DNA from 4 places in the Oceanotoga teriensis genome. Region 1 is predicted to be linked to each of the others. Evidence: riboswitches for the same ligand, from Rfam matches in the RefSeq annotation. Region 1 holds a riboswitch; each other region holds the start of a gene.
What was found. Region 1 has a riboswitch for cobalamin ahead of C7380_RS07045 (energy-coupling factor ABC transporter permease). Riboswitches for the same ligand answer to the same signal wherever they lie in the genome.
Positions count from the first base shown of each region.

Region 1 (8,327 bases):
TTATTCGGAGAGAAAAGTTTATTTTAATGATGAATTTATAAGTTTTGCAAAAAAAGAGTTTGATATAATAGAACTTTTATCTCAAAATCCAGGACAAATATATGACAAGGAGCTTATTTATGAGCGTATATGGGGATTTGATAGTGAAGGAGATAGTTCTGTTGTTGCAGAGCATATAAGAAGAATCAGATTTAAGTTGAACTGTTTTGATCTTAAAGAGGTTATTGAAACAGTTTGGGGAGTAGGATATAAATGGAATGGTTAATTTCTAAATTTAGTAGGATGTCTGTAAAATCACATTTTATATTTTATACATCTACATGTATTTTGATAGCATTTTGTTTATCTCTTATAAGTTCGAGTTTATGTGATTATGGAGTAGAGCTTATTTTTTCTAAGTATCAAAAGGGATTTGAAAAAGATTTAAAAGAAGGTGAAATTGTTTTAAATAATGGTTCTAAATTAGAAGGTATGGTTTATTTTTATAAGAAAGATCTTATTTCTTTTTTTTCTAAAATGGATAAATTTTTTTATGATGTTTTAAATATTTTAAAGAGTTTTTTGATTCCTTTTTGGTTTTTAATTTCAGTGATTTTTGCATCTGTAATTTTTTATAATAAATTATTAAAGCCTAATTTTGAGATTTTGGGTATTGCAGCGGATAATATATCTAAAAATAACCTTGATTTTGAAATAAAATGTAATAATGATAATGAGTTTGGTGATTTATGTTGTTCATTTGAAAAGATGAGGTATACTCTTCAAGAAAATAATTATGAGATGTGGAGAATAATGAATAATCAAAGAAAAATAAATGCAGCTTTTTCTCATGATTTAAGAACTCCGTTGACAGTTTTGAAAGGTCAGAATGAAATGTTATTGAAATATATTCCAATGAATAAAATCTCTGTTGAAAAGACAATTGATGTTTTAAATACTATGAAAAACCATATAAATAGACTTGAAGATTATACCAAAACTATGAATAAAATACAGAGTATAGAGAGTATTGAAATAAAAAAAGAAAAAATTTATATGAAAGATTTGATAAAAGGAATGAAAGAAACTGCTGATATATTATGCAAAAATTTTATTTTGAATTTTACAAATAATATTGAAGATGAATTTATTTTTGGAGATTTTTCAATGATAATGCAAGTTTATGAGAATATTTTATCTAATTCTATTAGATTTTCGAAAAGTACTATAAATATAATTTTAGATAATGAAGATTATTTTAAATTAACTATTTCAGATGATGGAGAAGGTTTTGTTAAAGATGATATTTTAAGTGTTTCAGATCCATTTTATTCTTCTAAAAAAGGTAAAGAGGGTATTCATTTTGGTATAGGTCTTTATATATGTAAGACTTTATGCGAAAAGCATGGAGGTTTTTTAAAAATCTATAATAATGATGGAGCTTTTGTAGAAGCTGTATTTTAAGATTCGGATTTATCCGAATCTTTTTTTTGTAGATAAAAAGTTGATAATTTTATTTTAAAATGTTTTTAAAGATGAATGAAAGGAGACATTTTATGTCAGAAGATAAAATAATTATAAAAAATTTGAACAAATTTTATGGAAAAAAACAGGCTTTAAAAGATATAAATTTATCTATTGAAAAAGGAATGTTTGGACTTCTTGGAAGAAATGGAGCAGGAAAAACAACTTTGATGAGAATTATAGCTTCAACTTTGACTTATACAAGTGGAGATATAGATGTTTGTGGAATTAATATAAAAAATGTTAAACAGATAAGAAAGAATATAGGGTATTTACCTCAAGATTTTTCTATTTATCCTTCTATGAAAGTTTATGAATCTCTTGAGTATCTTGGTTGTTTATCAAAAATTTCTACAAAAGTATTGAATAAAAGAATCGAGTATATGCTTGAAAAAGTTAATTTGATAGAAGAAAAAAATATGAAAATTAAAGCTTTATCTGGTGGAATGAAAAGAAGACTTGGTATAGCTCAGGCACTTTTACATGAACCTAAAATTTTGATAGTTGATGAACCTACTGCAGGATTAGATCCAGAAGAGAGAGTGAGATTTAGAAATCTTTTGAGTGAAGTTTCAACTGATAGAATTGTAATTCTTTCTACACATATAGTTGGAGATATAGAAGCTACATGTGAAAAGATTGGCATTTTAAATGAAGGTAGTCTTTTATATAATGGAAAAGTTGATGATTTAATAGAAAAAGCTAATAATAAAGTTTATAAAATAACTACTAATAAGAATGAATTACCAATTCTTAAGAAAAAATATAAGATAACTGGAATGCATACTTCTGGAGATAAAGTTATTGTTAGATTTATATCTGAGAGTTTGGTAACTGATGCAGAGTTATGTACTCCTAATATAGAAGATGCTTATATGTTTTATTTGGATAAAACTACTTCAGGAAATGGAGTTGAAGTATGATGTTGTTTAAAAAAGAGTTTAAAAAGATAATCTTTTCTAAAACATTTTTAGCTGTTTTGATTTTGACTGTAATAATGATTCAAGTTCAAGGAGTTTTTAACTTTAAAAATCATGAAATAGAAAAACCTATTTTTGGTCAAGAAGATTATGGTTCGAATTATGAAGAAATTCCAGAAATAATAATGCCTGCAGCTTTGGAATCTTTATTTTTTGAATTTTCACGTAATAATTATACTGCATATCCGATTGGTTTGTATAAAAATGTTAAGTTGAGTAGTGAAAAGATAGAAAGAATGTCTGAAATAATATCTGATATTACTGGAATTTCTAAAAAAATTCTTTTGAGTAATGTTGAAGATGAGAATTATAAGCAAAATAATATAGTTTTTGATAAAGATTCTATTTCTAAAGATAATAAAGATAGTTTTTCTATATATATTCCTAAAAAAGATGATACTTATGAATATATATATGATAATCTTAATCCTAAAGATAGTATTACTTATGAAGAATTTTCAAATTATATGAATGAGGCCGATGATTTAATAGGTGGAGGTTCTAAGTATTCTGATGTTTATATTAAAAGATTTGGTGTTGTTGATAAGAGTTATGAAGAAGCTTTAGAAGATTATAATTATATTAAGGAAAAAGATAATTTTACGGGAGCTTATTCAAGATTATTTAGTGATTATATGGGAATAATAGCTTCTTTTATACCTGTGTTTCTAGCTGTTTCTATTTCATTGAGTGATAAGTATTCTAAAGTGCAAGAATTGATATATACCAGAAGAACATCGTCTTTTAAATTGATTTTTTATAGATATTTTGCTTTAGTTTTGTCTTATATGATTATTGTTATTGCTTTATCTTATATTTCAAATATTCCTACATGGGGTTTGTATAAAGGGTTTGAATTGGATTATTTTGCAGCTTTGAAATATGATTTTGTATGGGTGTTGCCAACTGTTATGGCTTCTTTAGCTGTTGGAATGCTTTTAACGGAATTAACAGAGACTCCCATTGCTATATTAGTTCAATTTTTTTGGCATTGGTTAGATTTAAATTTTGGAGTTGCTTATATGGAAGGTGGCTTTTTGAAGTATTCTTTGATACCTCGTCATAATGAATTGGGAAATTCTAAGATTTTTTTTGATAACTTAAATACTTTATATTTTAATAGAGTTTCTTTATTTTTATTGTCTATAATTTTAGTTTTTGTAACTGTTTTAATTTATGATTTGAAGAGAAGGGGGATAATTCATGGAATTAGATTATTCAGAAAGCACTCCTGAGTTCTTCAAAAGGTTATTTATTATTTTAAGAATAGATTTTAACAATACTTTTTTAAAAAAATGTTTTATTTCAATTATTTCTATTTTTTTAACTCCTGTATTATTTGGGATTTCAAATTTAGATAAAGAGGCTTCTGCTATACCTCTTGAGATGTTTGTTTCTCTCATGGGTATTTTGATTTTAGCTAATCTTTTTGATTCAGAACAAGATAAAGAAATATATGAACTTATTTCGTCAAAGCCGTTTGAATTGTATTTTATTTATATAATAAGAGTTATATATTCTATTATATATTTAATTATTGTTTTTGGACTTTTTTTATATTATATGAAATTTAGAAATTGCGATATAAGTTTAGTTCATTTTACAGGGACACTTTCAAATGCCTTGTTTTTAGGAGGGCTTGGAATGTTTTCATCTGCGATTACAAATAATTTTATTTTTTCATATATGATACCTTTGATGTATTATCTTTTAAATTTTTCTGGGAATAAATTTTTGAAAAGTTTTTTTCTTTTTTCAATGTCTAACGGAGATTTTAAATTTAAATTACCAATTTTAATATCTGGTATACTTTTGATAATTTTGGCAATAATAATAAAAAAGAATAATAAATAAAAATAACAATAACAAATAATCATAAAAGTCAGATTTTTAAAGTCTGGCTTTTATGATTTTAATATGTTTTCTATGAATTGATCTTTATCTATTTTTATATGTTTACTTATTTCATTATAAGCCTTTAATAATAATGGTATATCAAGATTACATTGTTTTATTAAATCTTTATTTTCAAACACTTCATCGGGAGTTCCTTGTGTTTCTATTTTACCATCTTTCATTATAAAAATTTTTTCAGCCCATTCATAAGCAAAGTTTACATCATGTGTTGAGATTATTATGGTATTATTTTTTTTGTTCAATTTATTTAGTATATTTATCATATTTTTTTTATTCTTGGGATCTAACCAGACTGTAGGTTCATCGAGTATAAATATATCAACTTCCATAGCTATTATATCTGCAATTGATACTCTCTTTTTTTGTCCATAACTTAATAAATGACATGCTCTATCTTTTAAGTCTATTAAATTTAGTTCATTTAAAGCTTTTTCGGTATTTTGAATTATTTTTTGCTTTTCTAAACCCATATTCTTGGGTCCAAATGATACTTCTTGAAATACTGTATTTGCTATTATTTGTACTTCCGGATCTTGAAAAACCATTCCAATTTTTTGCCTTAATTTTATTAAATCTTTTTTTGAATGATTTATTATATTGTTTTCGAGTATATAAATTCCTTTTTCTGGTTTTAATATTCCATTTAATATTAAGAATAAAGTTGATTTTCCACAGCCGTTTTCTCCAAGAAAGGCTACTTTTTCTCCTTTTTGTATTTTTAGATTTATTTTATTTAAAACTTTTTTATCATATGAAAATTCAATATCTTTTAATTCTATCATATTATCATTCCTAAAGAAATTATTGATATAAACCATATAATTGAATATATATAGTTTTTTTTGTTTATTTTGTATTTTCTTTGCATAAATTGGATTTGATTGCTTATTGATCGACTTTTTAATGCCATATCAGCATTTAAACTATGTCTTAAACTTTTATTGAAAGTTTGCACTATTAAAAGCGAAAGTGAGTTGAAACTTGTCTTATAATTTTTGTAACCTGATCGACTTTTTTGAGAAATGAATATTTCTTGAGAAAATTTTATTAAAAGAAATATATATCTATAGGTTAACATAAATAATTCTCTGAATATTGAAGGCATTTTAAATTTTTCCATTATTATATCCATATCATTCATGGGAGTGCTTATTATAAAAAAATATGTACAACTTATTGCAGAAAAAACCTTTAAAATAAGATTTATAGAGTATTTTAAATTATTTTTTAATATTGATATTTGTTTGAAATCAAAAGATATTATTAAAGGGATGATCGATAAAATAACGAATAAAAATGGTATAGAATAAAGTTTTAAAAGACTTTTTAAATTTAATTTTATTTTTAGAATTAAAATTGAATTCATTACTATAAATATTAATAATGAAATGAAATGTTTATCCATAGTGATTGTTATTATAAGTGTTCCCATGGAGAATAAGAATTTCTCCATGGGATGAGTATTTTTTAATATATTTTCATATGATAGGTTATTTATTATCATTCTTTTTACCCTTGAAATATCCAAGAACATATCCAAGGATTCCAGCACCTATTGCAGCTTGAAGAGAAAATAACAAACTTTCTGTTTCTCCTCCTGGAGGGGCTATTAAATTTTCTGCCCAAGGTTCATAATTTGGATTTATTTGAGCTATTGTTTCTTCTGCTAGACCATCTGCACCACCAAATTCAGAATTTTTTATTGTTATTAATGGAAATATTATTATGAGTGCAACTATTATTAAAAGAAATATATTTTTTTTAATTTTGCTCATTAATAATCACTCCTTTATCTCTTTTTAAAAATCTTTCTGGCAGTGCATTTATTACTACTACAGTTAATAATCCTTCTGCTATTGCAAGAGGTATTTGTGTTACTGCAAATACGGATAAGAATTTTACAAGGCTTGCCCAAAATCCTCCAATTGGATCTGGATGTGCAAGCGCAAGTTGTATAGAGGTTATACAATAAGTTATAAGATCTCCAAGTGCTGCGGCCATAAAAATTGCAAATTTTTGATTTTTCTTTTTTAAAGATTTATATACTAAAAAAGAAATTATAGGACCTACTACAGCCATTGAAAAAGTGTTTGCTCCAAGTGTTGTAAAACCTCCATGGGCTAATAATCCAGCTTGAAATAATAATACTATAAAACCAAGTACAGTCATAACGAAAGGTCCAAATAAAACTGCCCCCAAACCAACTCCAGTAGGATGAGAAGAACTACCAGTGACAGAAGGCATTTTCAATGCAGATAATACAAAAACAAATGCACCAGATAATGCAAGCATTAATTTTGTTTCTGTACTTTCTTTTGTTATTTTACTTATGTCTACTATACCTTTATACATGAAAGGTATTATAACAATCCACCACCCAACAGCCCAACCAACAGGAAGAAATCCTTCCATTATATGCATCGAAAAAGCTAAACTTGAAATGCCTAAAATGGAAAGTGTGATAAAAACTTTTTTCATAAACTTACCCCCTTAAATAAAAAATCCCATAGTAAAAAATACTATGGGTTTATATATTATATATATTTATATATAAAAACTCACAGTATTTGTCCTCCCGAAAAATACTTGTTATATTTTATTGGGTAAGTCTCCTGACTTAGCTTCATCCTTAAATGATCCTTCCCAGAAAAATCCAGTGGTTAATTCATTTTAGTCAGCATCACAGTAGCGGGGGCTGTATGGGATTTACACCCATTTCCTCGTTATGCCTTTTGGCACCCAATAAAGTTATTAAATTTTATAAATGATACCATACATTGAAATAAATGACAAACTTCAAAATTTGATATATGTTATAATTTTTTTATAAAATTCTAAGTTTAAGAGAGGTTGTAAGATGAAATCATGGATTTATTATGATAGGATAGCAAATAAGTATGATACACAGTATGATAATTATTATTGGATGTTGTTTAATGAAATAACTAAAAAGCTTGTAGAAAAATATATAAAAGAAGAATATCATATTCTTGATCTTGGTGCTGGAACTGGTTATTGGACATATTGGTTGTCTGAGAGAGTTGAAAGTGTATATGCTCTTGAACCATCAGAAAAAATGCTTGAAATATGTAAAGATAAGACTAAAAACTTTAAAAACATTAAATATATTAAAGCTTTGGCAGAAGATATGCCTTTTGATGATGAAAGTTTTGATATAATTAATGCACAAGGTGATGTTTTAAGTTATGTTGAAGATCTTGATAAAGTTCTTTTAGAAATAAAAAGAGTTTTAAAAAATGATGGTATTTTGATCGCTTCTGTTGATAGTTTTTATTCTTTTATGTCTCAAATAATTTCTCAAGGGGATTTTTTAGCTTTGAATTATTTATATGATAAAAAGAAAGCTAATATAGGATCTGAAGATGGTATTTTTACGTCAAGGGCTTTTTCAGCGGAAGATATAGAAGAAATATGTAAGAAATATGGTTTTGAAAAGATTGAATTAGCTGGTAAGGTTATTTGTGATGATTGTGATGAAAATATTATTGAAAAGAATTTTGACCAACTTTTAAACAATGAATTGAAGATCTGCCATGATCCATATTTTATAGGTGAAGCAGAACATATTCATTTTGTAATAAGAAAAAAGTAATTTATAATAACTTAAAGATATTAAAAGAAAAATGATAAAAAAAGTATTTAAATACTAATAATACCTTTTTTTTAAAATTGACGTTTATCATATTTTTTGTTATTATAAAAAAGAGTGGTAATTACCACATGATAAGTGGAGGGAATTTAATGAATAAAATAGATAAAAAAAGTAGAATTCCATTGTATTATCAATTGATGGATATAATAGTAGAAAAAATAGATTCTGGCATTTATAAAGAGAATGATAAAATCCCTTCTGAAAGAGAGTTGTGTGATTATTATCAGGTTAGTAGGTCTACTGTTAGAAAGACT
Region 1 covers NZ_QGGI01000008.1:85,660-93,986, reverse strand. The annotation lists gene C7380_RS07085 (response regulator transcription factor) at 1-265, shown strand, start outside; gene C7380_RS07080 (HAMP domain-containing sensor histidine kinase) at 253-1,443, shown strand; gene C7380_RS07075 (ABC transporter ATP-binding protein) at 1,536-2,426, shown strand; gene C7380_RS07070 (ABC transporter permease) at 2,423-3,718, shown strand; gene C7380_RS07065 (hypothetical protein) at 3,687-4,337, shown strand; gene C7380_RS07060 (energy-coupling factor ABC transporter ATP-binding protein) at 4,388-5,182, opposite strand; gene cbiQ (cobalt ECF transporter T component CbiQ) at 5,179-5,904, opposite strand; gene C7380_RS07050 (energy-coupling factor ABC transporter substrate-binding protein) at 5,891-6,175, opposite strand; gene C7380_RS07045 (energy-coupling factor ABC transporter permease) at 6,162-6,878, opposite strand; cobalamin riboswitch at 6,986-7,158, opposite strand; gene C7380_RS07040 (class I SAM-dependent methyltransferase) at 7,258-8,013, shown strand; gene C7380_RS07035 (GntR family transcriptional regulator) at 8,163-8,327, shown strand, end outside.

Region 2 (8,327 bases), on a different contig from region 1:
AACAATGGTACAACTGTAAATGCAACTTTTGTAAAAACTAATATTGATTGCCAACCATTAGGAGATCTTTCAAATGCTCTTTATTTTGTTATATATCTCGACTCTAAAATAAATTGGTACATAAAAAGAACTTTTTTAGATGATGGATATGAAATAGATACAAAACAATTAAAAAACTCATTTGAAAATATATATGATACTCCTAAATTTATGTTACAGATAAAACAAAATATTTATAATTTAGAAAAAGAATTAAAAGGAGGATTTTAATGAAAAAATCAATTCTAATGATCTTTATATTATCTTTATTGACTCTTTCATTCTCAATAACAAAGCTTAACTCAATAGAGTATAGTACAGATATATCTTATGCTGCTACAGATATAAATAATATTATGAATAATTATGATATAAAAATCGGAAATTATGTTGGAGATATAGACATAAAATTAGCAATGAAACAAGTAAATAATCTCGGCTTTTTCAATTCGCTTTCTTATGAATTAGACGAAGAAAATGGAAATTTGAAATTAATAATAAATCCAAATCCAATAGTCAAAAATGTTGAAATAGAAGTATATGGTGATGGATTTGTCGATAAAAAAGATTTAAAAGATTATTTAAATTTAAAAACAGATATTCCTTTAAATGTATATGACTTTCAAAAAGCACTCAATTCCATAAATTTATATTATACGAATAATGATTATAGTACTATAGAAATAAGTTCTAATATTAAATTATTAGGTGATAAAGTAACACTTGAAGCAACAGAAATTAATAATAATAAATATGATGAAAATACTTTATTATTCATAATAAATGAATATAAACTCTGGGATTTGAAATTAGAAGGCGAATATGCCCAATTAGATAAAGAAAAAGTAAAGAAAGATCTAAATTTTAAATTTAGAAAAGACTATGAAAATAAATTTTTCCTGTTTAGGCCAAAATTAAAAGAATCATATCCAGATATAAAAAAATTACAGGGTTTGATGTCTTCTATAGCTTCATTACCTTATTTTAGTGAAGAAACTTCTATAAAATGGGAACCCGTAGATATAGAAGAATCCTTGGGTGGAGAATTAAATCTTGTACTAGATGGAAAATTAAGAAGAGTTATAGATGATAATACCAAAATAAATAAAATAAAGTATAATGGTAATGATTCTATCGAAAGTTTTAGATTAAATGAAAAGGTATCAGAAATAATAACAGAAAACTCAACTGTTTCTAATTTAGATATTTTAAAATCTTTAGATGTAATAAATAAATTATATACACAAGAAGGATTCTTATTTGTTGATACAAAAGTAAATATAGACAAAAATAATGATTTAATATATAATTTTAATGAGAAAAAAGTAGGTAATATAAAAATAACAAAAGATGCTACGGCAAAAACCCAAGATTATATAATAGATGATTTAATAAAATTAAAAAAAGATGAAGTTGTAAATCTAAATAAATTACAAGATACCTATAGAGCATTCACTGGAACAGGTTTTTTCCAAAGTGTTGATATAAATCCTATTTCAATGTCAGAAGACTCTGTTGACTTTGAGATTCATCCACATGAAAGAACAAATGCTGTTAAGATAGCTGGTGGATTAACTTGGTCTATGCCAGATGTAAAAGATTGGTATTATGGATTTGCAGGAACTTTAAGTTTTTATATTCCAAATCCTTTTGGTTATGGTCAAACTTTTGGACTAAATACTGAATTAAATCCTTTGAATAATAAATATAAATTCGGATTAAATTATAATGTATCAAAAATCTTTAAAACGGATATAGATCTTGGATTAAGCACATCATATCTAACAGTACCAAATGGTGAATATGTAGAAACTTTAGGTGCTTCTATAACAAATAATTTATCATTTTCTATTTCACCTTCATTCAAATTTTCAGATTTTTCATATATAACAACAGATTTATCCTATGACTATTATCAAAAATTAAAATCAAATGATATAAAAAGACTTTCTACTGGTATTGGTTACAAATTAAACAGATTAGATAATCCATATAGACCTTATTCGGGAGAATATTTTTCAACAAGAGTTTTTGGAGGATTAAATCTAAATAACACAGATCAATATTATACTGGTAATACTTTAGAAGGTAAATATTTTACAAGTTTCTATAAATTTACTTTTGGAACAAGATTAAAAATCGGATTCTCTAATGATCCTTATTCCTTATTCAATTATTCAGTTGGCGGAATGAATAGTGTAAGAAGATATAGTTTATCTTCTAAACAAGGTAATAATATGTATTTATTCAATACTGAATTAGCTTATGAACTATTAAAAAATCCAGTACCAATTGATATATATGCTTTTTATGATAATGGAAATACTTCAAATAATTTAAATAATATATTGAATGATAATATTTGGTCTTTTGGAACTGGTTTAAAATTCAACATTCCTTTACTGGGTCAAATCAGATTTGAATATGGTTGGGACAAAAATTTAAAAGGAAAATTTGAATTTGGATTTGGTCAAGTATTTTAAAAAAAATATATAAATAATAAATAAAGGAAATTAGTGAAAATCTAATACGGTCGCGCCACCGTGATTGAGGACAAAAAATTACATACCACTGATTAAAAAATCGGGAAGGGTAATTTGGAGGATATAACTCATAAGTCGGGATACTTTATTTATAATTTTTAAAAATTCAAGCACTTCGCGCCAAAGTGTTTGGAGTTAGTTTTTACCTTGGCGTAATTATTACGGGAGGTAGCAAAAATGAAAAAAGCATTGAGTATTGTTCTATTGTTATTAGTAGGAATTATAGCTTTATCATCATTTACAATAATAGATGATCTTGGAAGACCTGTAAAAATAGACCAAGATATTAAGAGAATAATTTCTGCTGCACCAGCTGTATCTGATTATTTGAAACATTTAAATGCAGAAGATCTTGTTGTAGGCGTTACTGATTGGGATAATAACATTGAAGCTGAAAAAATAGGAAATATGACACCTTTGAATCTTGAAAAAATAATAAGCTTAAATCCTGATATTGTATTTATATCTGGTGGATTCCAAGAAAAAGAACTTGAAAGATTAGAAAAATATAATATAAAAACTATAGTTATAAACCCATTATCCATAAATGATATAATAAGAGACACAGTTTTAATAGGAACTATAATTGATAAAAAAGAACAAGCAATAAAATTATCAAAAAATTTAAGAGAAAGAATGCTTAATATTTCTAAAGAAACATCTACTTGGTCAGAAAAACCAACTGTTATGTATGCAATGATTTCAAGTCAAAATATTTCATCAATTTGGACAAGTGGAACAGGTTCTTTTATGAATGAATTACTATCAATCGCTGGTAGTTTAAATGTTGCTTCACCATATACTGGAAATAATGGTTGGCTTTCTGTTGGCCCTGAATTTATAGTTTCTAAAAATCCAGATATAATTATTGTTCCTTCTTATTTTATGGGAGATAATTCTGGAATTGAAACTTTAAAATCAGCTTCTCAATTTAAAAATGTAAATGCTGTTAAAAACAACAAAATATTTTCAATTAATAATGATAAAGCTTCACAAGCATCACCTTCATTAATAGAAGCATTAGAGTCAATATATGAAATAATAAAGGAGTCAAAATGACTATAAAAAAAATTAAAAACAGGAAGAGGATTATACCTCTCCTGTTTATTCTTTTGATAATAAGTTTTATATCTATAATAATTTTTACTTCTTTGGGAAGTGTAAATATTCCATTAAAAGAAGTAATAAAAACACTATTTCTTAATCAAGAAAATTCTACATATAAATTACTCATTATGGATTTGAGATTACCAAGAATTTTAGGTAGTTTTATAATTGGAGGTATTTTAGCTTTATCTGGAAATATATTACAGTTAATAATTCAAAATCCTCTTGCAGACCCTTATATACTTGGAATATCTTCTGGAGCCTCTTTTGGAGCTGTAATTTATACGGCTTTATCTGGTATATTAGGATTACATTTATTTTTCGGATTAGAAACTTTTTCTTTCATATTTTCTATAATATCTGCAATCATAGTATTTATGTTGGCAAAAGAAGGAAAAAAATTTCCAGTATTATCTTTAATATTAAGTGGTGTAATAGTTAGTTTTTTGTTCAATGCATTTACAACATTAATAACAGTAATGTTTTGGAGAAATTTAATACATGTAAATATATGGCTCATGGGAAGTACAGCTTCTATTACATGGGAAGATATATTTATATTGACTGTAGTATTATTAATACAAACTATCGTAATAATAATTTATAATAAAGAATTAAATGTTTTATCTATGGGTGATGATATGGCAATATATTCTGGTGTAAATCCAGAAAAAATAAAAATGATACTAATTTTAACAAATATATTTGCTGTATCTATAGCTGTTTCAAAATCTGGAATAATAGGGTTTGTTGGATTAATAATACCACATCTTGTAAGAAAAATTAAAGGACCATATTCATTAATTTCTAGTTTAATATCTATATTATCGGGTGGAATTTTTTTAACTATAAGTGATTTTATATCCAGAACAATTTTTGCTCCTTCCGAACTTCCAATAGGAATAATAACTTCTATAATCGGAGCGCCTTTATTTATATATGTTATGAAAAAAAGAGGGAAAAAATTATGATTCAAATAAATAATATAAAATTTAATTATGGAAATGGATTCAATTTAGATATTAAAAATCTTCATATAAAAAATGGAGAAATTGTATCAATAATTGGACCTAATGGGGCTGGAAAATCAACTTTAATAAAATTAATATCTAAAATTCTTCCTTTAAAATATGGAAATATATTTATAGACTCTAAAAATTTAAAATCCTTAAATTTGAAAGAACTTTCAAAATTGATAGCCGTTGTTCCTCAAGAATTTAACACTATTTTTGATTATTCTGTCAAAAGTATTGTGGAAACTTCCAGATTACCTTATTCAAAAAAATTTGATTTTTTTACAGAAAATAAAGAAGATGAAAACATAATATCCAATTCCATGAAAAAAACAGATACTTATAAATTTAAAGAAAAAAGTTTTTCTAATTTATCTGGTGGCGAAAAACAAAGAGTCATGGTAGCAAGAGCTTTTGCTCAAAAATCTAAAATACTCCTTTTAGATGAATTTTCTTCTCATCTCGATCCTGGTCATACACAGTATCTTTTAAATATAATAAAAAATTTAAGTCAAAAAGAAAATTTAACTATATTATCTGTATTTCATGATATAAATCTTGCAAGTCTTTATTCTAATAGAATATTAATAATGAAAGATGGAAAAATAATAAAAGATGGAACACCAAATGAAGTTATAACAAAAAAAATAATAGAAGATATATATAATTTTAAAGCTGAAATCATAATTCATCCTAAATATAAAATACCTCAAGTAATTTTTCAATAAAAAAACCCCCTTTTTATAGGGGGAATTGTTTATTTATCTATTGAATAAAAAGAATCTAAACCTTTAAATTGAGCAACAGAACCCAATTCTTCTTCTATTCTTAATAATTGATTATACTTAGCAATTCTATCTGTTCTTGATAAAGAACCTGTTTTTATAAATCCTGCATTTGTTGCTACACAAAGATCTGCTATGAATGTATCTTCTGATTCTCCAGATCTATGAGAAATTACATTTGTCATATTATATTTTTTAGCTAATTCTATTGCATCAAAAGTTTCTGTTAAAGAACCTATTTGATTCAATTTTATCAATATAGAGTTTGCTGATTTTAAATCTATACCTTTTTGTAATCTTTTAACATTGGTCACAAACAAGTCATCACCAACAACCTGAGCTTTAGTTCTAACCTTAGCAGTAAATCCTGTATAAGCATCCCAATCTTCTTGATCAAATGGATCTTCTATAGATTTTATTGGATATTTATCTATTAATCCTTCATAGTAATCTGCAAGTTCTGAAGAAGATAAATCTTTTCCATCAATATGATATGTTTTATTATCTGAATTATAAAATTCTGATGCTGCACAGTCTAATGCAATAAATACCTCTTCACCAGGTTTATAACCAGCTTTTTCTACAGCTTTTACTATGAACTGTAAAGCTTCTTCGTTTGAATCAAAGTTAGGAGCAAATCCACCTTCATCTCCAACTGCTGTTTGATGGCCAGCTTCCTGTAATAATTTTTTTAAATTATGAAAAATTTCTGTTCCTGCTCTTAAAGCATCTGAAAATTTGTTAAATCCAGCAGGCATTATCATAAATTCTTGAATATCTAAGTTATTATCTGCATGTTCTCCACCATTAACAATATTCATCAAAGGTACTGGAAGAACTTTAGCATTTGGACCACCTAAATATTTATATAAAGGTATTTCCAAAGAATCAGATGCTGCTCTTGCTACAGCTAATGATACAGCTAAAATAGCATTTGCACCCAATTTCTCTTTATTTTCAGTTCCATCTAAATCTAACATTACTTGGTCTATTAAAGCTTGATCAAAAGCGTTTAAACCTTCTAATTCTTCAGCTATAACATCATTAACATTTGCAACAGCTTTTGAAACTCCTTTACCCATAAATCTTGATTTGTCTCCATCTCTCAATTCTAAAGCTTCAAATATACCTGTTGAAGCTCCTGATGGAACTATTGCTCTACCTTCAGCACCACTTGCCAACATAACTTCTGCCTCTACTGTTGGGTTACCTCTAGAATCTAATACTTCTCTTGCCTTTACTGACACGATTTCGTCGTATAAGTATGACATGCACAAACACCTCCTGTTGAGCTTTATATCATCAAGGAATTACTCTCGTTCCAATTTTTTTATCCATAACTGCATTTAAAAGATTATCCTTATCAAAGAAATTAATAACACTAATAGGCATCTTATACTTTTGACATATAGCAAATGCCTCTGTATCCATAACTTTTAAATTTTTAGAAATTGCTTCATCATATGTAATTGTATCATATTTCACAGCATCTGTAAACTTTTTAGGATCTTTATCAAAAATTCCATCTACTTTAGTTGCTTTTATAAGTACTTCTGCTTTCATTTCAACAGCTCTCAAAGCAGCCGCTGTATCAGTTGTAAATAAAGGATTTGAAGTACCTCCTGCAAAAATAACTACATAACCTGAATTAAAATATAATTCTATATCATCATAATGAATTGATCTCACTGAAGGAAGTTTAACTATCTGAGAAACAACAACACTTTTTATTCCAATCTTTTCAAAGTAGTCTTTTAAATACAGAGCATTACTAACCGTTCCCAACATACCTATATGATCAGCAATACTATTTGTAACACCTTTTAACTCTTTACCTCTAAATATATTTCCAGCTCCTACAACCATACCAATATTCATTCCATGTTGAGAAACTTTCTTTATTTCAGAAGCTAAATATTTAACCGCATCATCGTTAAATCCTTTATTTCCTTCACCAGATAATACTTCACCACTAAGTTTCAAAAGAACTCTTCTATACATATTTTCTATACCTCCAGTAAATTATAAAAAAAGGGGGTGACAAAAACACCACCCCCTATATCAATTAATCTTCTACTGAGAATCTTGAGAATTTTTCAACTTTTATATTTTCACCAATCTTAGCAATGGCAGCAGTGATAAGTTCACCTATTTTTTCACCATCACCAAAAACATAATTCTGTTCTAAAAGACAATTTTCTTCATAGAACTTATTAACTTTATTTTCAGCTATTTTTTCAATAATATGTTCAGGTTTTCCAGAACTCTTTAATTCTTCAGCGTATATTTCTTTTTCTTTATTTATTATTTCTTCTGGAACATCTTCTCTTGATATCCATTTTGGATTCATAGAAGCAATTTGAAGAGCTACTTTATGTGCTAATTCATGAAAATCATCTGTTTTAGCAACGAAATCTGTTTCACAACCTAAAAATAATAAAACACCCATTTTTTCATTGTGGTGAATATAAGAATAAACAATTCCTTCTTTAGTTTCTCTATGAGCTTTTTTAGCTGCTTTTGCAGCACCCTTTTTTCTTAAAAGTTCAATTGCCTTATCTAAATCACCATTAGTTTCTTCAAGTGCTTTTTTACAATCTAACATACCTGCACCTGTAGCTGTTCTTAATTCTTTTATCATTTCCGTACTTACAGCCATCTAAAAGTCCCTCCTTGCGCGTGTTAATGATTTCAACCAATATATTCTATCACATTATTATTTCCATTTCAATAAGTATTAAAAATTTTAATTAACACTTTTTAAATTTTAATTTTTTTTAAATTTTTCTTTAAGCTTTTTTTCTACTAATGGTGAAACCCATGTACTAACATCTCCATCG
Region 2 covers NZ_QGGI01000002.1:88,290-96,616, reverse strand. The annotation lists gene C7380_RS01995 (ATP-binding protein) at 1-270, shown strand, start outside; gene C7380_RS01990 (BamA/TamA family outer membrane protein) at 270-2,522, shown strand; cobalamin riboswitch at 2,546-2,668, shown strand; gene C7380_RS01985 (ABC transporter substrate-binding protein) at 2,760-3,641, shown strand; gene C7380_RS01980 (FecCD family ABC transporter permease) at 3,638-4,660, shown strand; gene C7380_RS01975 (ABC transporter ATP-binding protein) at 4,657-5,430, shown strand; gene eno (phosphopyruvate hydratase) at 5,460-6,758, opposite strand; gene pyrH (UMP kinase) at 6,790-7,488, opposite strand; gene tsf (translation elongation factor Ts) at 7,553-8,146, opposite strand; gene coaD (pantetheine-phosphate adenylyltransferase) at 8,255-8,327, opposite strand, start outside.
Region 2: another riboswitch for cobalamin. It lies ahead of C7380_RS01985 (ABC transporter substrate-binding protein); the one in region 1 lies ahead of C7380_RS07045 (energy-coupling factor ABC transporter permease).

Region 3 (8,327 bases), on a different contig from region 1:
ACTTATAACGGAAGAATGTTTCACTTCCGCTTCATTAGTTATGTCTCTAACTTGTATTATTTTATTTTGTAAATATAGCTTGTATATAGCTATTAAATAATGTTCAAGATTTTCAGTCATCAATTTAATCTTCCTTTTGTAGTTAGTTCTACATTATTTTACCACCTTTAATTTACTTTGTCAATAAAAAAATAGACTTTTCAGTCTATTTTTCTAAAATAATATTTTCAGCTTCGGTTTTTCTTATTGCAACATTATAGCCTCTTATAAGTACTTCAATCGGATCTCCTAAGGGGGCTTTTCTCAATAATTCTACGTCTATTCCAGAGGTTATTCCCATTACCATTAATCGTCTTTTTATTGCCTCATTACCTCTAACTTCAAGAACTTTTGCTTTTTCTCCAACTTTTAAATCTTTTAAAGTTTTTTCAAAAGTGCTTGATTTATCTTTATAATTAGTAATATACTGCTTATATTTATTTTTTATTTCTGTATTGCTTTCTATAAAATTTCTTAGAATATCCATAGATTGAATGAGCTTTTCAGACTTTATATGTTCCATTTTACATGATAATTCTTCTGCTTCAAAAGGGGATATGTCCAAAACATTCATCAAGAAACTTCTTATAGTCATTCTGTTTTTATATATTTTTTGAGCTTCTATTATTCCGGGTTGAGTTAATTTTACATAACCTCTTTTTTCATAAGTAACAAAAGAAATACTTTTTAATTTTTTTATTGCGTCTATGGCAGAAGTATGTTTTACAGACATCAATTCTGTAATGTCTTTAACTCTTGCAATGTTGTTTTCAAGTTGTGCTTCATATATAGCAAGCAAATAATTTTCAAGACTCTCTGATAATTCCATATAAATCACTTCCTATTGTAGTTTTTCCTACTTAATTCTACCATATATATTTGTATAAGTCAAGCTTATATTAAAAAATGAATTCATTTTTTTACATAAATTAATTATATCAAAAAATATTTTTCCCCTTTGACAAATTATTAACTTTTTGGTATTATTTTATAGCTTAAATTATTAATATATTGGGGGTATAATTATGAAAAATGGAATGATTCATGTTTATACCGGCAATGGAAAAGGAAAGACTACAGCTGCTTTTGGTGTTGTATTGAGAAGCATTTTATCGAATAAAGAAGTTTTTGTAGCTCAATTTGTAAAAAATAGGGACTCATCAGAGTTGTCAATTTCTAATTATTTTGATAATATTGATATTGTACAGTATGGAGAAGGCTTTTTTATAAGAAGATCTCCAGAAACAAAAGATATAAACGCTGCAAAAAAAGCACTTGCCGATGTAAAAGAAAAAATTATTTCTCAAAAATATGATTTAATAGTCATGGATGAAATAAATATCGCTATTAAATTTAATCTTTTAACAGCCGAAGAAGTTTTAGATGCTATAAATAGTAATGGAAAAACAGAAATAATTTTGACTGGAAGATGGGCTGATGAAAAAATAATAGAAAGAGCCGATCTTGTAACTGAAATGAAAGAGATAAAACATTATTATTCAAAAGGTGTTTTATCCAGAAAAGGTATAGATAAATAGGTAAAATTTAATATATAAACTTTTAAGGTGTATAACAGGGAATTAGGTGAAAATCCTAAGCGGCCCAGCCACCGTATGCAGGGATGAAAATCATAAATGCCACTGGTTTTTAACTGGGAAGGCTTGATTAGTAAAATGATCTGTAAGTCGGGAGACCTACCTTTTAAGTTCGTAACTTTGCTTTTTCTTGGTGTGAAAAGCAAGGATTTTTGTTATGGGAGTTGGTATACAAATGCATAACTATATTGTAAATCCTAAAAATATCGAAAAAAGAAGCTTTGAAATAATTACAGAAGCTTTAGGAGAAAAACTAAACGATGTAGACCCTATAAAATCAAATGTAATAAAAAGGGTCATTCACACCACAGGAAATCTTGATATGTGGAACAAGCTTTATTTTTCTGAAGATTATTTTGATTTTTTTAAAAGAAAAATTCAAAATAAGAAAATTTACACAGATGTAAATATGATAAAAAGCGGTTTATCAAAGAATTTTGTAAAAAATTTAAATATAGACTGTTTTATTAGCGATGAAGCTATATCGAAGAAATCTAAATTAACTGGCATATCGAGAGCCTATTTATCTATGGAGAAAGCACTTGAAATGGAAGATGGTATTTTTATTGTTGGAAATGCACCTACTGCACTTTTTAAGTTGCTTGAATCCAAAAAGAAACTTTTTATTATTGGAGTTCCAGTAGGCTTTGTAGGAGCGGCAGAAAGCAAAGAAGCTTTAATGAAATCACAACACAGTTTTATTACATTACCAGGAAATATGGGTGGTTCTACAATAGCTGTAGCCATTTTTAATGCTTTAATAAGGTCTTTATAAAATGGAATGGTATGTAAATGTAAATGGTAAAAAATTAAAACGTGGTTTCACAACTGGCACTGCAGCCACTGCGGCTTTAAAAGCCTCTGTTCTTTTTAATAAGTATAATATAAAACCAGACAATGTAAATATAGAATTACCTAATGGAGAATTAATAAATATTCCAATATATAAATATGAAATTATTTCAGGTTTAAAATATGCTTTTGTAAAGAAAGATGCCGGTGATGATGCCGATATAACAAATCAATGTTTGATTTATTGTTCCTTTAAATATGAAAATTTAAATAATATAATTTTTGATTCTTATGAAGGAGTAGGAAAGATCACCAAAGATGGACTCGATATAAGCAAAGGAGAATTTGCTATTAATCCAATTCCTCGTGAGATGATGAAAAAAGTTTTAAATGAAGAGAATATTAAGAATGGCAGAGTTATAGTAAATGTAAAAAATGGTGAGATTCTCGCAAAAAAAACCTTAAACGAAAATCTTGGCATAATTGATGGAATATCCATTTTAGGAACTACTGGAATTGTTGAACCTATGAATGAAAACGCATGGAAAGAATCTTTGATCCCTCATATTAGCATTGTTTCAAAACAATTCGATACAATTACTTTATTATTAGGTGGAAAAGGGCTTTCAATATATAAAAAATATTCTTTTTTTAAAGAGGATTATATATTATGTGGAAATCATATCGGTTATTCTATAGAAAAATCATTGGAAATGGGTATTAAAAAAATACATATACTTGGTAGTTTTCAAAAATTAATAAAACTTGCCGGTTTAAATCTTAATACAGACAGTAGGTATACAGATTCAAAAAATGAATTATTAGCCCTTTTATATATTTTGTTTACTGAAAAATATGACAAAGAGGTCATTGACAAAATACTTAATTTAAAAACTATTTATAATTTTTTGGATATTTTAAAGAATAATGATATAAATATCAAAAAATTTTTTATATTTGTGTCTGAATATATATCCCATAAATTAAGTAATAAATTCAATGCCGAATTTGTTATTTCTTTATGTGATAAAACTCAGATAATTTCACATAGAGGAGATGAGCAAAATTATTTATATTTTAGGAACACAGATCAATAAAATTGAAAATTTAACTCAAAAACAACTCGAAATAATAAAAAAAGCCGATTTTTTTGCTGGTTTTAATTTTTCTTTGGGTATGTCTAAGGAATTAAATCCAAATGCAAAATATCATGTAATGGATATATATAGTTCATTAAAAGATGAAAATGTAATTGACTTAATATCTCAGATGAAAACATTTAAAACTTCTGTTTTAATGGTTTCTGGAAACCCTTTAATGTTTTCATATTCAAAAAGAATTATGGATAAACTTTCAAAAAATGAATATGAAGTTTTAATTTCACCATCTTCAATAAATTATTTATGCCAAAAGGCTAAATATCCTATGAATAGTGTTCGCTATATAAGTGGTCATAATTCACATAATCTTCGAAAAACTTATAATGATGTCCTTAAAACATTGAATGATAATCATCAAATTGCATATTTTGTAAAAAATAAAAAAGATTATGATTCTTTATTTAATATATTAAAAAATATAAAAGTAGACATAGTAGCTGGATTTGAACTCGGTACAAAAAATGAAGAAATATTTGAGTTTAAATCAAATATGCCTATAGATTTCAAAAAAGGACGTTGGATTCTTCTTCTAATACCTCAAGAAAATGATTTTATAAATTTATTTCCTAAAAATTCAGATCTTTCAACTAAAAATATTCCAGTTTCAAGAGAATGGAGTAGATTTATTTTATTGAATACTTTAAATAGAAAACAAAAACATGATGTAATTTGGGATTTAGGAGCTGGTAGCGGAGCAACATCTTTATTCATTTCTTCTTTTTTTAATAGAGATTGTTTAATATATGCATTTGAAAAAGATTATGATAGATTTGAAAGTTTAAAATTGAATACAAACCTTAATCCTGAAATAGAAGCAATAAATAAAGATTTTATAGATATCTTAGATGAATACGAATCTCCAGACATAGTTCATTTAGGTGGAGGAATAAATTTAGAAGCTTTAAATAAAATAACATCTAAAATGAAAAAGAATAGTCTATTAATTTCTTCTGTAACTACTTTAGAAAGTTTAAATATGATACTTTCTATAGAAAATTTTAACTTTGAGTATGATATGTATACAAAATTTTCGAATAACAAATTAGGTGAAAAATCTGCCTTTAAAGGCGAACATGTATTTTACTGTATAAGAGGTGAAAAAAATGATTAATTTTATTGGTGCTGGTCCTGGAAGTGTAGATTTTTTAACTGTGAAAGGATTTAATTTAATAAAAAAATCAGATGTTTTGTTATATGCTGGTTCTACAGTATCCAATGAAGTATTAGATTTAGTTGATCATGTAAATATATTTAACAGTGCTTCTATGACATTAGAAGATATAAAATTTATATTCAATAAGTTTAAAGACAGCAATATAGCAAGAGTTCATTCAGGAGATACAGCTATTTATTCAGCAATAGATGAAGAAATAAATGCTGTTAAAGAATTAGGATTAGATTATCAAGTTATTCCAGGAATAAGTGCTTATTCTTATTTTGCATCTAAATTAGCTATAGAATTAACTTCACCTGAAATAGTTCAATCAATAGTTATAACAAGATTAGAGGGCAGAACAAAAGTTCCTGAAAATATTGAAAATTTTTTAAAAGAACAACCTTCATGTGCAATATATCTTTCTGGTTCAAAACCATATGAAGTACTAAATTTATTGAAAAAATATTATACAGAAGATGCTTATCTTGCGATTGGTCATAAACTTTCAAGAGAGGATGAAAGAATAGAATTAAAACAATTAAAAGATTGGAATGATATAGATTTTCCTTCCCTTTTAACACTTTTTATGGTTTTTAAAAAAGAAAATATAAAGTCCAAATTATATGATAAAAAATTTTCTCATGGTTGTAGAACAGAGATAGAGTCATGAAAATTTGCTTAATTTCGATAAGAAAAATAAAAATACCAAGATTTTTCAATGAATTAAATATATTTGAAATAAAAAAAGGCTCTTTAAAAGAAAAAATAAAGATGGCTTTTGATTTCTTCGATTCAATAATATTCATAGGAAGTTCTGGTATTGTTGTAAGAATGATTTCTGATTTTTTAAAAGATAAAACAACTGATCCTTCAATATTTGTATATGATGAAAAATTTAAAAATTTAACTTTATTATGTGGTTCACATATGGCAGGTGGTCATAGAATTGGAGAACTTTTATCAATTAATTCTAATTCAAATTTTGTTTATACCACCTCAACAGATATAAACGGATTAACTGGTTTAGATTTATTTTGCAGAGATAATAATCTTTTTGTAGAAAAAAAACATATATTATATATAAATAATTATATTTTAAATAATCAATATTTGCCTGTTAGCAAAGATTTTAAAAATTTTTATATACCAAAAAATTTCAAGATTTCTGAAAATCCTATTATCTATTTAGATAGAGAAGATAAAAATATTTCTTTATTTTCAAAAAAGTATACTCTTGGAATCGGGTTTCATAAAAATACTGATTTTAAAACATTAAATAAAGAATTTCATGAGACAGTACCAAAATATTTTTTAAATAGAATAAATAATGTTGCTTCAATAGAAAAAAAATGGAATACAAAAACTTTTCATAGATTTTTAAGATTAAATAATATTTATAATTCCAATTCTTTTACATCGAATTCTTTAAATAAGGCTGCAAGATTCCTAAATATAAAGGGGAATGAATATGTAAAAAGAGCTACAAATGCAATAGCAGTATCAGAACCATCTGCCTTTTTAGGCTCTTTTAATGGAAATAAAGTTTTTGAAGGCAAAAATAATAATTCGAAATTTGTTATATATGAAATTTCAGCTCCTTTGTGGAGATTGAATAATTATAAAATTGAAGAAGTTCCGGAGGTTTTTTATGAATAATAAATTATTTATAGTAGGTATAGGACCAAATAATATAGAATTTATGACAAAGAAATCTATTGAAATATTAAATAATTCTGACATAATTGTGGGTTATTCAAAATATGTAGAAAGAATTAAAAATGATTTTAAACATGCTGAATATATTTGTACTGGTATGCGAACAGAAACTGAAAGAGTAATTAAAGCTTTAGAACTTTCTGAATCCGGTAAAAAAGTTAGTCTTATATCAAGTGGTGATTCTGGAGTTTATGGAATGGCTTCTTTAGCTTTAGAACTTTCAAAAAATTATAAAGTTGATATAGAAATTATTCCTGGAATTACAGTTGCTAATTCAGCTGCATCTATAATAGGCTCACCTTTAACTTTAGATTATGCAGTGATAAGTTTAAGTGATATATTAGTAGATTGGCAAACTATAGTTAAAAGGCTTGAATGTTTTGCTGAAAGCGGTGTTTCTACTGTAATTTATAATCCTAAAAGTAAAACAAGAGATTGGCAATTAAAAAAAGCTTTTGATATATTCAAGAATATAAGAAATAATTTTTATGTATGTGTAGTAAAAAATGCCTTTATGGATTCACAACAGATATTAATAAGTCATTGTGACAATTATGATTGGATAGATTCAGTTGATATGATGAGTGTTGTATATTTTTGTGACGAAAAAACTATTAAAATAAATGAAAAATTAGTTGTCCCAAGAGGCTATGTTAAATGAGAATAGGAATAATTGGAGGCACTTCTGAATCAAAAGAATTGGCAAATTTTTTATATGATAAAAATATCAAATTCAATATACATTTCAAAAATATATATTCAAAATTTAATAATAATACTATTAATTCAAGAATTAATAGTATAAGATTTTTTAATAATAAAATTATTGTAAAAACTGATAAAACTTATTTCTATGATCTTTTGATAGATATGTCTCATCCATTTGCAAAAAATATAAAAAAATTATATATAAATTTACCTAAAAATAAAGTTTTAAGATTTTCCAGAGGATCTTCAAACTTTGATAAAAAATATTATGGTTATGACACTATGACAATGAACATAATAAAAAAACATACTAAAATCCTAAGTTTAATGGGTTATAAAGGAACAACTGAAATAATTAAAAGTTTAAATAAAATTTCTGATATTAATAACTTTTTAATAGTCAGTAGAAGTATTGAAAAAATTAATTATGGTATAAACTTTAATTTTGAACCTTCTAAAATATTCGATATTGAATGGTTTGAAGAAATAATTAAAAAATATGATATTTCATGTGTTTTAATAAAAGATTCTGGTTCTCAATCAAAAACAAAAGAAAAAATTGAATTTTTTCTTTCTAAAAATATTGAAATATTTCTTTTATCATATAAAGAAAACACAAATAAAAAAATTTTCTATGATATGGAAAAATTAAAAAAATATATTATGAAAAAGGTGAATTTTATTGAAAAAATATAATATATCTTATTTAATATTATTTTTACTTCTTTTTATAAGTATTGTTTTTTATACTTCAAAAGGATTTATTGAAATACCATTTTTTACAACTATAAAAATGATTTTTTCTGAAATATCTAATAATTCTTTAAAAGATGAATTCATGAAATTTTGGTATGTTATTTTTGAAGTTAGAATACCAAGAATATTGACTTCTACAATAGCAGGTGCAGCTTTAGGTTTATCTGGATTAATATTTCAAGCTGTTTTATTGAATCCTCTCGCAGATCCTTATATATTAGGAGTATCATCAGGAGCTTCATTTGGAGCAGCTTTAGCTTTATTATTTAATATTCAAATTTTTGGTCTTTTTACAATATCTTTCTTTTCCTTTATGTTTGCAATTTTAAGTTTAATATTAACTCTATGTATATCATATACAAATAAAAAAATAACTAAAACATCATTAATATTATCTGGAATAAT
Region 3 covers NZ_QGGI01000001.1:231,003-239,329, forward strand. The annotation lists gene C7380_RS01160 (metal-dependent transcriptional regulator) at 1-120, opposite strand, end outside; gene C7380_RS01165 (metal-dependent transcriptional regulator) at 206-868, opposite strand; gene C7380_RS01170 (cob(I)yrinic acid a,c-diamide adenosyltransferase) at 1,065-1,577, shown strand; cobalamin riboswitch at 1,586-1,755, shown strand; gene C7380_RS01175 (precorrin-8X methylmutase) at 1,810-2,409, shown strand; gene cbiD (cobalt-precorrin-5B (C(1))-methyltransferase CbiD) at 2,411-3,523, shown strand; gene C7380_RS01185 (SAM-dependent methyltransferase) at 3,483-4,697, shown strand; gene C7380_RS01190 (cobalt-precorrin-4/precorrin-4 C(11)-methyltransferase) at 4,690-5,412, shown strand; gene C7380_RS01195 (cobalamin biosynthesis protein) at 5,409-6,398, shown strand; gene C7380_RS01200 (precorrin-3B C(17)-methyltransferase) at 6,391-7,119, shown strand; gene C7380_RS01205 (precorrin-6A/cobalt-precorrin-6A reductase) at 7,116-7,862, shown strand; gene C7380_RS01210 (FecCD family ABC transporter permease) at 7,849-8,327, shown strand, end outside.
Region 3: another riboswitch for cobalamin. It lies ahead of C7380_RS01175 (precorrin-8X methylmutase); the one in region 1 lies ahead of C7380_RS07045 (energy-coupling factor ABC transporter permease).

Region 4 (8,327 bases), on a different contig from region 1:
ATCGAGTTCTTTGTTGAATATATACATTATTGTTGCAGATATTATCAAGAGTAAAAAAGGTAATAAAATATTATTCCATTTAGCTCCTCCAACACTTCCAACCATCCAGAACATTGCAGATCTTAATTTTGAAGAATCTTTTGCCGTATATACCATAAAAGTTGTCAATGATGAGAACATGGCTGATACTGCAACTCCTGTTAAAACGAGTTTGCTCGATGAATATCCAGAACCAGAATGAGCTATTTTGAAAACTATTAATGAAGATAAAATAGCCCCTAAAAAAGCCCCTATTGAGGGGCCTAAATAACCTAAAAAACCAAATATTCCGAGTATTATAGAAGCAACTGCTCCTGCAGAAGCCCCTGAAGATATTCCCAGAATATAAGGATTGGCTAAAGAGTTTCTCGTTAATGCCTGCATTAAAACGCCAACAAATGAAAGAGTTGCTCCCGTTATAAAAGCCATTAAAATTCTTGGGAGTCTTAGATTCCAAACTATTGTTTCTATAGATTTTGCCCATTGTATTTGAAATATCTCTTTGTTAAAAGTATTATTTATTATTATTTTCCAAACATCTAAAGGATTTATTTTTACTGGACCTATAGTTATTGTTATGATTATTGATAATATGATTATTAAAATTAATGCCATTATGGAAAATAAAAAAGTGCTATTTTTTATTTTCATTTTTTAAAAATCTCTGGATAGAAGCCTTTTGTCATAGTTGTTATAGCATTAATATTTCTTATTCCAGGAGATAAATCGGCTAAACCTATTTTTACAAATTTATTGTTTTTTACTGCATTTAAATCTTTTGTTGCAGGATTTTCTTTTAAGAATTGTACTTTTTGTTCATAGGTTGTACTTCCGTAGTCAACTATTAATACTATATCTGGATTTGATTGAGCTACTTTTTCCCAAGATACATTTGCATATGCTTTTTGTATATTACCAAATATATTTATACCTCCGGCTTCTTGTATTAAAGAACCACCAAGACCAGAACACACTACAAAGGCTGAATCTTTTCCAGAGTCATATGCCAATACTTTTACTTTTTTTACATTTGATGGAACTTTTTTTCTTACATCATTTATTTCATTTTGCATACTTTTTACGAGTTTTTGAGCTCTATCTTCTATATCAAATATTTTTCCTATTGTTATAAAGTCTTCGTATACTGTTTCTAATGTTGCATCTGGTTCTACTGATTTTATTATTAATGGTTTTATATCCATTTGAATGAGTGTTTCCACTGATCCTACATTTTTATCTGTTAAAGCTGAATGCCATCCAGTAACAAAATCTGGATTTACAGATAAGAATATTTCTTTTGAAGGGTATCTATCAGAAAGTATTGGTATTTTGTCATAGGCTGTTTTTAATTCTGGTAATATTTCATTGTCTGCCCATGCAGTTCCGGCCATTTTTTCTTCAAGATTTAAAGCAAGAAACATTTCTGTTGTGAAATGTGAAAGAGTTACAGCACGTTCTGGAGATTTTGTATAAGTTATTTCATAATCTTTTCCTTGATGAGTAAAATTGACTGTGACTGGTTCATAAGCTAATACTAAAATTGAAAATAATAAACAAAAAATTAGACTTAAAGTTTTTTTCATATAACACCTCTCATAATATTTTTAGCATAAAAATAAAAAAACACCTTCAAGAAGAGGTGTAGGGACATTAAATAATCTTATTAAATTAATAATGTCACTCATACCATCCTCGTGATATAAGTAATATTGTTTATTTTTGGCTGGTAATCTGACTTAGGCTTTATGCCATTACAGTAGCGGGACTGTGTCGGATTTTCACCGAGCTTCCCCATTTGAAAAACAAATAGTTTTACCAAAAATAAGTGTTTATTAACTTTTATGCATAGATTATTATATCAAATTTATAGTTAATAAGAAATGTGTTTATTATTAATATTAAAATAATCGGAGAGATAACTCTCCGATTATTGTATATTGCCATCTTTTATATGAAGATCTAATTGATTGAAAGGAATTTCTATATTATTTTCATCAAATTTTGTTTTTATAATTTTTGCTATTTCTGTTGTTGAGGTTATGTAGTTTTCTCTTTCTGCCCAATATCTTATTATGAAGTCTATTGATGAAGAACCATAACCAGTGAATAATATCATAGGTTTATGAGAATCATCTGAATATAATTTTTCATAAGAGTTTACAGATTCTTCGAGGATTTTCATGGCTTTGTTTAAATCTGTATCATAAGCTACTCCAACAGATATTTCATTTCTTCTTATGTTTTCAGGCCAGAAATGTGTAACTGTTGATGACCAAACGGATTTACTTGGTATATTTATTAATTTTCCATCCCATGTTTTTAATATGACATGATTTAATTTTATTTCTGATATAGAACCTGAGTTTCCGTTTATTTCGACTGCTTCACCTTCGATTATTAGTTTGTTTACCATTATTAATATTCCACATATTAAGTTTTCAAAAGGTTCTTTTATAGCAAAACCTATTATTATACTTGATGCACCCAATCCAGCCAATACAGGTGCAAGATTTTTAAATAAAACTGAGACTATTATAAAGATTGCAAGTGTATATAATCCTATATCTAAAAGTGTTTTCATGGTTTTTTTGTACTGAAGATTTATTTTTGAGTTTTTTTCAGATAGTTTCAGCATAGTTTTATATATTATTCCAGAAAGCATTTTTGCCACTATAAATATTATAAAACTTATGCCAATTCTTACAATCCAGCTTATTATTGCTGCGGTTGTTTCATTCATATTAATCCCCTCCTAATAATATATGTTTTTTTATTCATATATATTATATAATAATTTGGGAGATTTTTTAATTTAAATAAAATTTATTTGTACCTTTTTTTAATTTGTGCGATTTATTTTTAATTTTTATTTCAATTTCTCTTTCGGAATTTATAATTATTGTATTTTCTGTTATGTTTATATTTAATACATTATTTTGCCAATTAATTTTGTAATTTAGGCTTTTCCATTTTTTGGGTATCCATGGATTAAAATTTGGAATATTATTTTTATCTATTGAAAATCCTCCAAATCCATAAACTATACTTTGCCATGAACCACCAGTAGAAGCTGCATGCAATCCAAGTGCTGTGTTTTTTTGATTATCTTGTATATCTGTCATTATGGTTTTTATAAAATAATTATAGGCATTATGTGTATCTCCAATTTTTAAACCCATTATTGAATACATAGATGGACTTAAAGAAGATTTATGCATTGTTCTTTTTTCATAATATTCATAGTTTTTTCTTTTTATTTCTTCTTCGAATTCTTCACCTAAAATTAATAATAACATTATCACATCTGGTTGTTTTATTAATTGTGTTTGATTTAGTTTGTCTAATTCTATGTTTTCTGGCCATAAAGGCATTTCATTTTCATCATATTTTTTTATTTTATAATCTTTTAAATTGAAGTAGCCTTCAAATTGCTCTATTATATCGTTTTTTGAAGATAAAAATATTTTTTTATAAATATTTTTCCAGTTGTTTATGTTTTTTTCTGATATGTTTGTCTTTTTTATCAAATCTTCGTATTTTTTAGGGGATTCTATTTTATATTTTTCTATTATTTCACAACATTTTTTTATATTCCATTTTGCGAGGTAATTTGTATAGAAATTATTGTCTACGTGTTCATGGAATTCGTCAGGACCTATTACTTTTTTTATTTCATAATAATCTTTATCCTCATTGTGAGTTAATCGAGATTCCCAGAATTTTGTGGTTTCAATAAATATTTCATATCCATAATTTTCCATAAACTCTTTATCATTTGTTGCTTTGAAATATTGCCAATATGCAAGAGCTATATCTGAACTTATATGAAATTCTTCATCTCCAGTCCATATTCTTACGGGATTACCGAGATAGTCTATTCCCCATTTTGGAGTTTCTTCAAGGCCTATATCTGCTGATTCCCATGGGAATTGTGCACCATTATAACCATTATTTTTTGCATTTTCTTTTGCACCTTTTAAAGTGTTGAATCTATAGAGTAATAGAGATCTTGCAATTTCTGGATAAGTATATGTAAAAAATGGTAACATAAATATTTCTGTATCCCAAAATATATGGCCTTTATATCCTTCGCCATGTAATCCTTTTGCACCTATACTGACTGTTGGATCTTTTTGATATGCACATGATATCAGATGGAATAGATTAAATCTTAAACCAGTTTGTGCTTTATCATCACCATCAATTGTTATATCTATTTTTTTCCATATTTTTTGCATTTCTTTTATATGTTTTTTGAATTCTTCTTCAAAGCTTGAATTTTTATATAATTTTATATCATTTAATATATTTTTTTTTGGAGTTTTAGAATTTCTTGAAGTATGTATTAAACAATTTTTTTGTATTTTATAAGTCCTACTTTTTTTTACATATATTTCGTATACTTCTTCTACGAGTGTTTCTAAATCATAAAATTTTCTGTTTTTTATATTTTCTGAATAAAGTCCTGTCCATTGAGAAATAATTGATTTACTATCATTTGTTTTGACTTGTAAATATAATCCATTTTCTAAATCTTTTATTTCATCGGTTTTATAATGTTTTGATTTATTTATAGGATCGAATTTTGAATTAGTTATATTAGAGTTTATTGTATTTTGTATTGTCAGTTTCCCATCAAAATTTATTGGGGTTATTTCATATTTTATCATCATTAAATGTTCATCAAATCTGCTTACGAATCTTTTTGATTTAATATTTATTATCTTGCCTTTTGGAGTTTTTAATTCTGTTTCTAAATTTAGAGTTGCTTCTTTCATGTTTAGATATCTATCATATTTTAATATTTCTGTTGAATCTAAAGTTATTATTTCATCTTCTGAATATATTTTAAATTCTAAAGGATCTGGAAGATTTACTATTTCTTTTACTTGGGCATTTGATTTATCAAATATTCCAGCTACAAAGTTTCCTCTATTATCAAATGAAGAGAGTTCATTATAACCTCTTATGCCTCTATATCCATTTGCGAGGGTAAATAATGTTTCATATTTTTGTACATTTTTTAAATTATATTTTTTGTCATGTATTTCCCAGTTCATTGTATCCTCCTAAAATTCTAATATTTTTAAGTCTATATTTTTGAATCCATTTATTATTTTATCGGCTTCTTTTAATGTTTGATGGTTTCCTACACCAATAGTTTTCATTTGTCCTATTTTTGCAGCTTGTATACCAGCTATAGAATCTTCAAAAACGACACATTCTTCAGGTTTGATATGCATTTCTTGTGCTGCTTTTATGAATACTTCTGGATCGGGTTTTGCTTTACTCACTTTATTTCCATCTATTATGGAATCGAATATATCTATCAAATTTAGTCTTTGAAGTATTGTAAGTGCATTTTTGCTTGCCGACCCTATTGCTATTTTTAAATTATTTTGTTTTAATTGATTTAAAAAAATTTTAACCCCTGGAAGTATTTCAGTTTCTTCCATTTTTAATATATATTCTCTGTACCATTTATTTTTTTTGTCTGCAAATTCTAGTTTTTCTGATTCCTTTAATGTAATATTTCCGATTTCTAATATTATGTCTAATGATTTCATACGACTAACGCCTTTTAATCTTTCATTATCTTCTTCATTAAAGTTTATATTCAACTCTTCTGCAAGTCTTTTCCAAGCGAGGTAATGATATTTTGCAGTATCAACTATTACCCCGTCTAAATCAAATATACATGCTTTTATCATTTTGTTTCCTCCTTTTAGCCTTTTATTGCGGATACCTTTCCTGTTTCTACAAATTGTTTCTGAAAAGATAAAAATATTATTATCATAGGTATTGTCATTAAAATAGAGCCAGCCATTAGGTATTGCCAAAATGTATAATAAGATGATTTAAAGAAATTTAAACCCATTGTTAATGTATACATTTCTTTTTGGGAGGTTATTATTAGAGGCCATTGGAAATCATTCCATGCTCCTAAAAATGTATATATTGACAATGCTGCTATTGCAGGTTTCGAATTTGGAAGTACTATTTTAAAGTATGTTTTTAATATACCAGCACCATCTATTCTTGCGGCTTCTTCAAGTTCTTTTGGAAAACTTAAGAAAAATTGTCTCATCAAAAACAATCCAAAGATATTTGATAATTTTGGTATTACAAGTCCTGGATAGGTGTTTACAAGATTTAATTTGACCATAAGATTATATTGAGGAATCATAGTTACTTGTGATGGGATCATCAGTGTTGCAAGTATCATAGTGAATAAGAAATTTTTAAATGGGAATTTTAATCTTGCAAAAGCATATCCTCCAAGGGTATCAAAAATTATATTTCCTATTGTTAATAGTACTGCATATAGTACTGTATTTATTATCCACCTTCCATATAATGGAACAACTTCAAATATTTTAAAATAATTTTGAAAGCTTAAAGGTGCTCCAAAGGCAGAAGGTTCAGAACTAAAAAGATCTATTTTTGGTGGCCATTGCATTATATCTACACCACGCTCTACATTTTGTGCATCTGTATAAGTTAAGGGTGTCATAGATACTATTATCGCCCAAAAGAATGGAAATAAAGATATTATTGCATATAATATTAATATTATATATGAAATGGTTCTTGCCGTTTTCCACTTATTTTTCATATTTTCACCTCTCAATACTCTTCTTTAAAGAATTTTTTTTGAATGAATGTTATTAATAGTATTATTCCAAAGAGTATAACTGCAAGAGCAGAGGCATAACCCATATTTCCATATTCAAAAGCATTTTTGTATATGTAATATGAGATTGTTATATTTCTCATATTTTTTATCAAGAAATATATTTGGTCGAATACTTGTAAACATCCAATAGTTCCCATTATCATTACAAAAAGTATTTGGGGTTTTAGCATTGGCATTGTTATTTTCCAGAAAATTTTTCCATCTTTTGCACCATCAATTTTCGCAGCTTCATATATCGATGGAGATATATCTTGTAATCCCGCTAAGAAAGTTATCATAAAATATCCAGCAGTTGTCCATATATTCATTATCATTATTGCAAATAATGCAGTATTAGGTTCGTTTAACCAATCAACTGGCTGATATCCGGCCCATCCAAAAAAACTTGTTAATAATCGATTCAATACTCCAGGTTTAGAATATATTAACCAAAAAATCATTGAAATTGCCGCTGAAGAGGTTATTGAAGGTATAAAAAATGTTGTTTTAAAAAAACTAACCCCTTTTATTTTTGAATTTGCAGCAACTGCAAGTAAAACTGCCAGTATAGTTTGAACAGGTACAACTATTAAAGCATATAATATTGCATTAAATAAAGAGATTGTAAAATATGGATCTGAAAACATTTTTTTGAAATTTTTAAAGCCTATGAAGTTTGGAATGTATTTTTTGAATTTATTAGAATCTTTTAGCATATATTCAGACATAAATGTTGAAACTTTTGTTTCATGATTTAATTTTTTATTTTTAAAATCTTTTAATAATTTTTGAGTATCAAAATACTTTTTTATGCTTGTTTTTGATTCTTCATCGAGATTGACACCAACATCTAATTCTATAAAGGTTAGTATATCAAAATTTTGTTGTAATTCTTCTAAACTCACATCATTTAATTCGTCTGAAAAATATCCAGTATTAAATTCTAACGCTTCTTGAGGATTGACTAAATTATTGAATTTTTGAGCTTCTAATGGTTGATAATTAGTAAAACTATAATAAAACACTGCAATTATTGGATAGAATGTAAATATTATAACTGTTAATAATATTGGAGCTGAAAATATATATCCTGTTATGGCTTCTTTTGTAGATCTTTTCATTTTTTCACCTCTTTTAAAATATAAGGGGGATTTTTTATCCCCCCTATATTAATTAGAACTATTCCATTCATCATATTTTTGGTTTATTATATTTTGAGCTTCTTCTATAGTTATTTTATTATAGAATAGGTCCTTTAATAAGGAATTTATTTGATCATTTGCTCTTGAAAATATTCCGGTTTTTGTTGGAACTGTCCAAGGTATTCCATATTCAACGGAATCAAAAAATACTTTATTTGAATTATTTTTTATATTTTGAGCTAATGATTTTCTTGATGGTAGTATACTTGTTCTTTCTGTAAAAACCTTTTGCCCTTCTGTTGTTAGGTATTTTAGTACTTCCCAAGCTTCTTGTCTGTTTTTTGTTTGTCTGTTTATTGACCATGATACTGTATATATCATACTTGCTCTTTTTTTACCAACAGGTAATTCTACTACTTTTATTTTATCTTTCATGTCTGGGTATTGTTCTTCTATAAATCCTTTTGTCC
Region 4 covers NZ_QGGI01000019.1:11,062-19,388, reverse strand. The annotation lists gene C7380_RS11155 (FecCD family ABC transporter permease) at 1-690, opposite strand, end outside; gene C7380_RS11150 (ABC transporter substrate-binding protein) at 687-1,622, opposite strand; cobalamin riboswitch at 1,744-1,874, opposite strand; gene C7380_RS11145 (mechanosensitive ion channel family protein) at 1,967-2,779, opposite strand; gene C7380_RS11140 (glycoside hydrolase family 65 protein) at 2,847-5,099, opposite strand; gene pgmB (beta-phosphoglucomutase) at 5,109-5,750, opposite strand; gene C7380_RS11130 (carbohydrate ABC transporter permease) at 5,765-6,655, opposite strand; gene C7380_RS11125 (carbohydrate ABC transporter permease) at 6,667-7,836, opposite strand; gene C7380_RS11120 (ABC transporter substrate-binding protein) at 7,885-8,327, opposite strand, start outside.
Region 4: another riboswitch for cobalamin. It lies ahead of C7380_RS11150 (ABC transporter substrate-binding protein); the one in region 1 lies ahead of C7380_RS07045 (energy-coupling factor ABC transporter permease).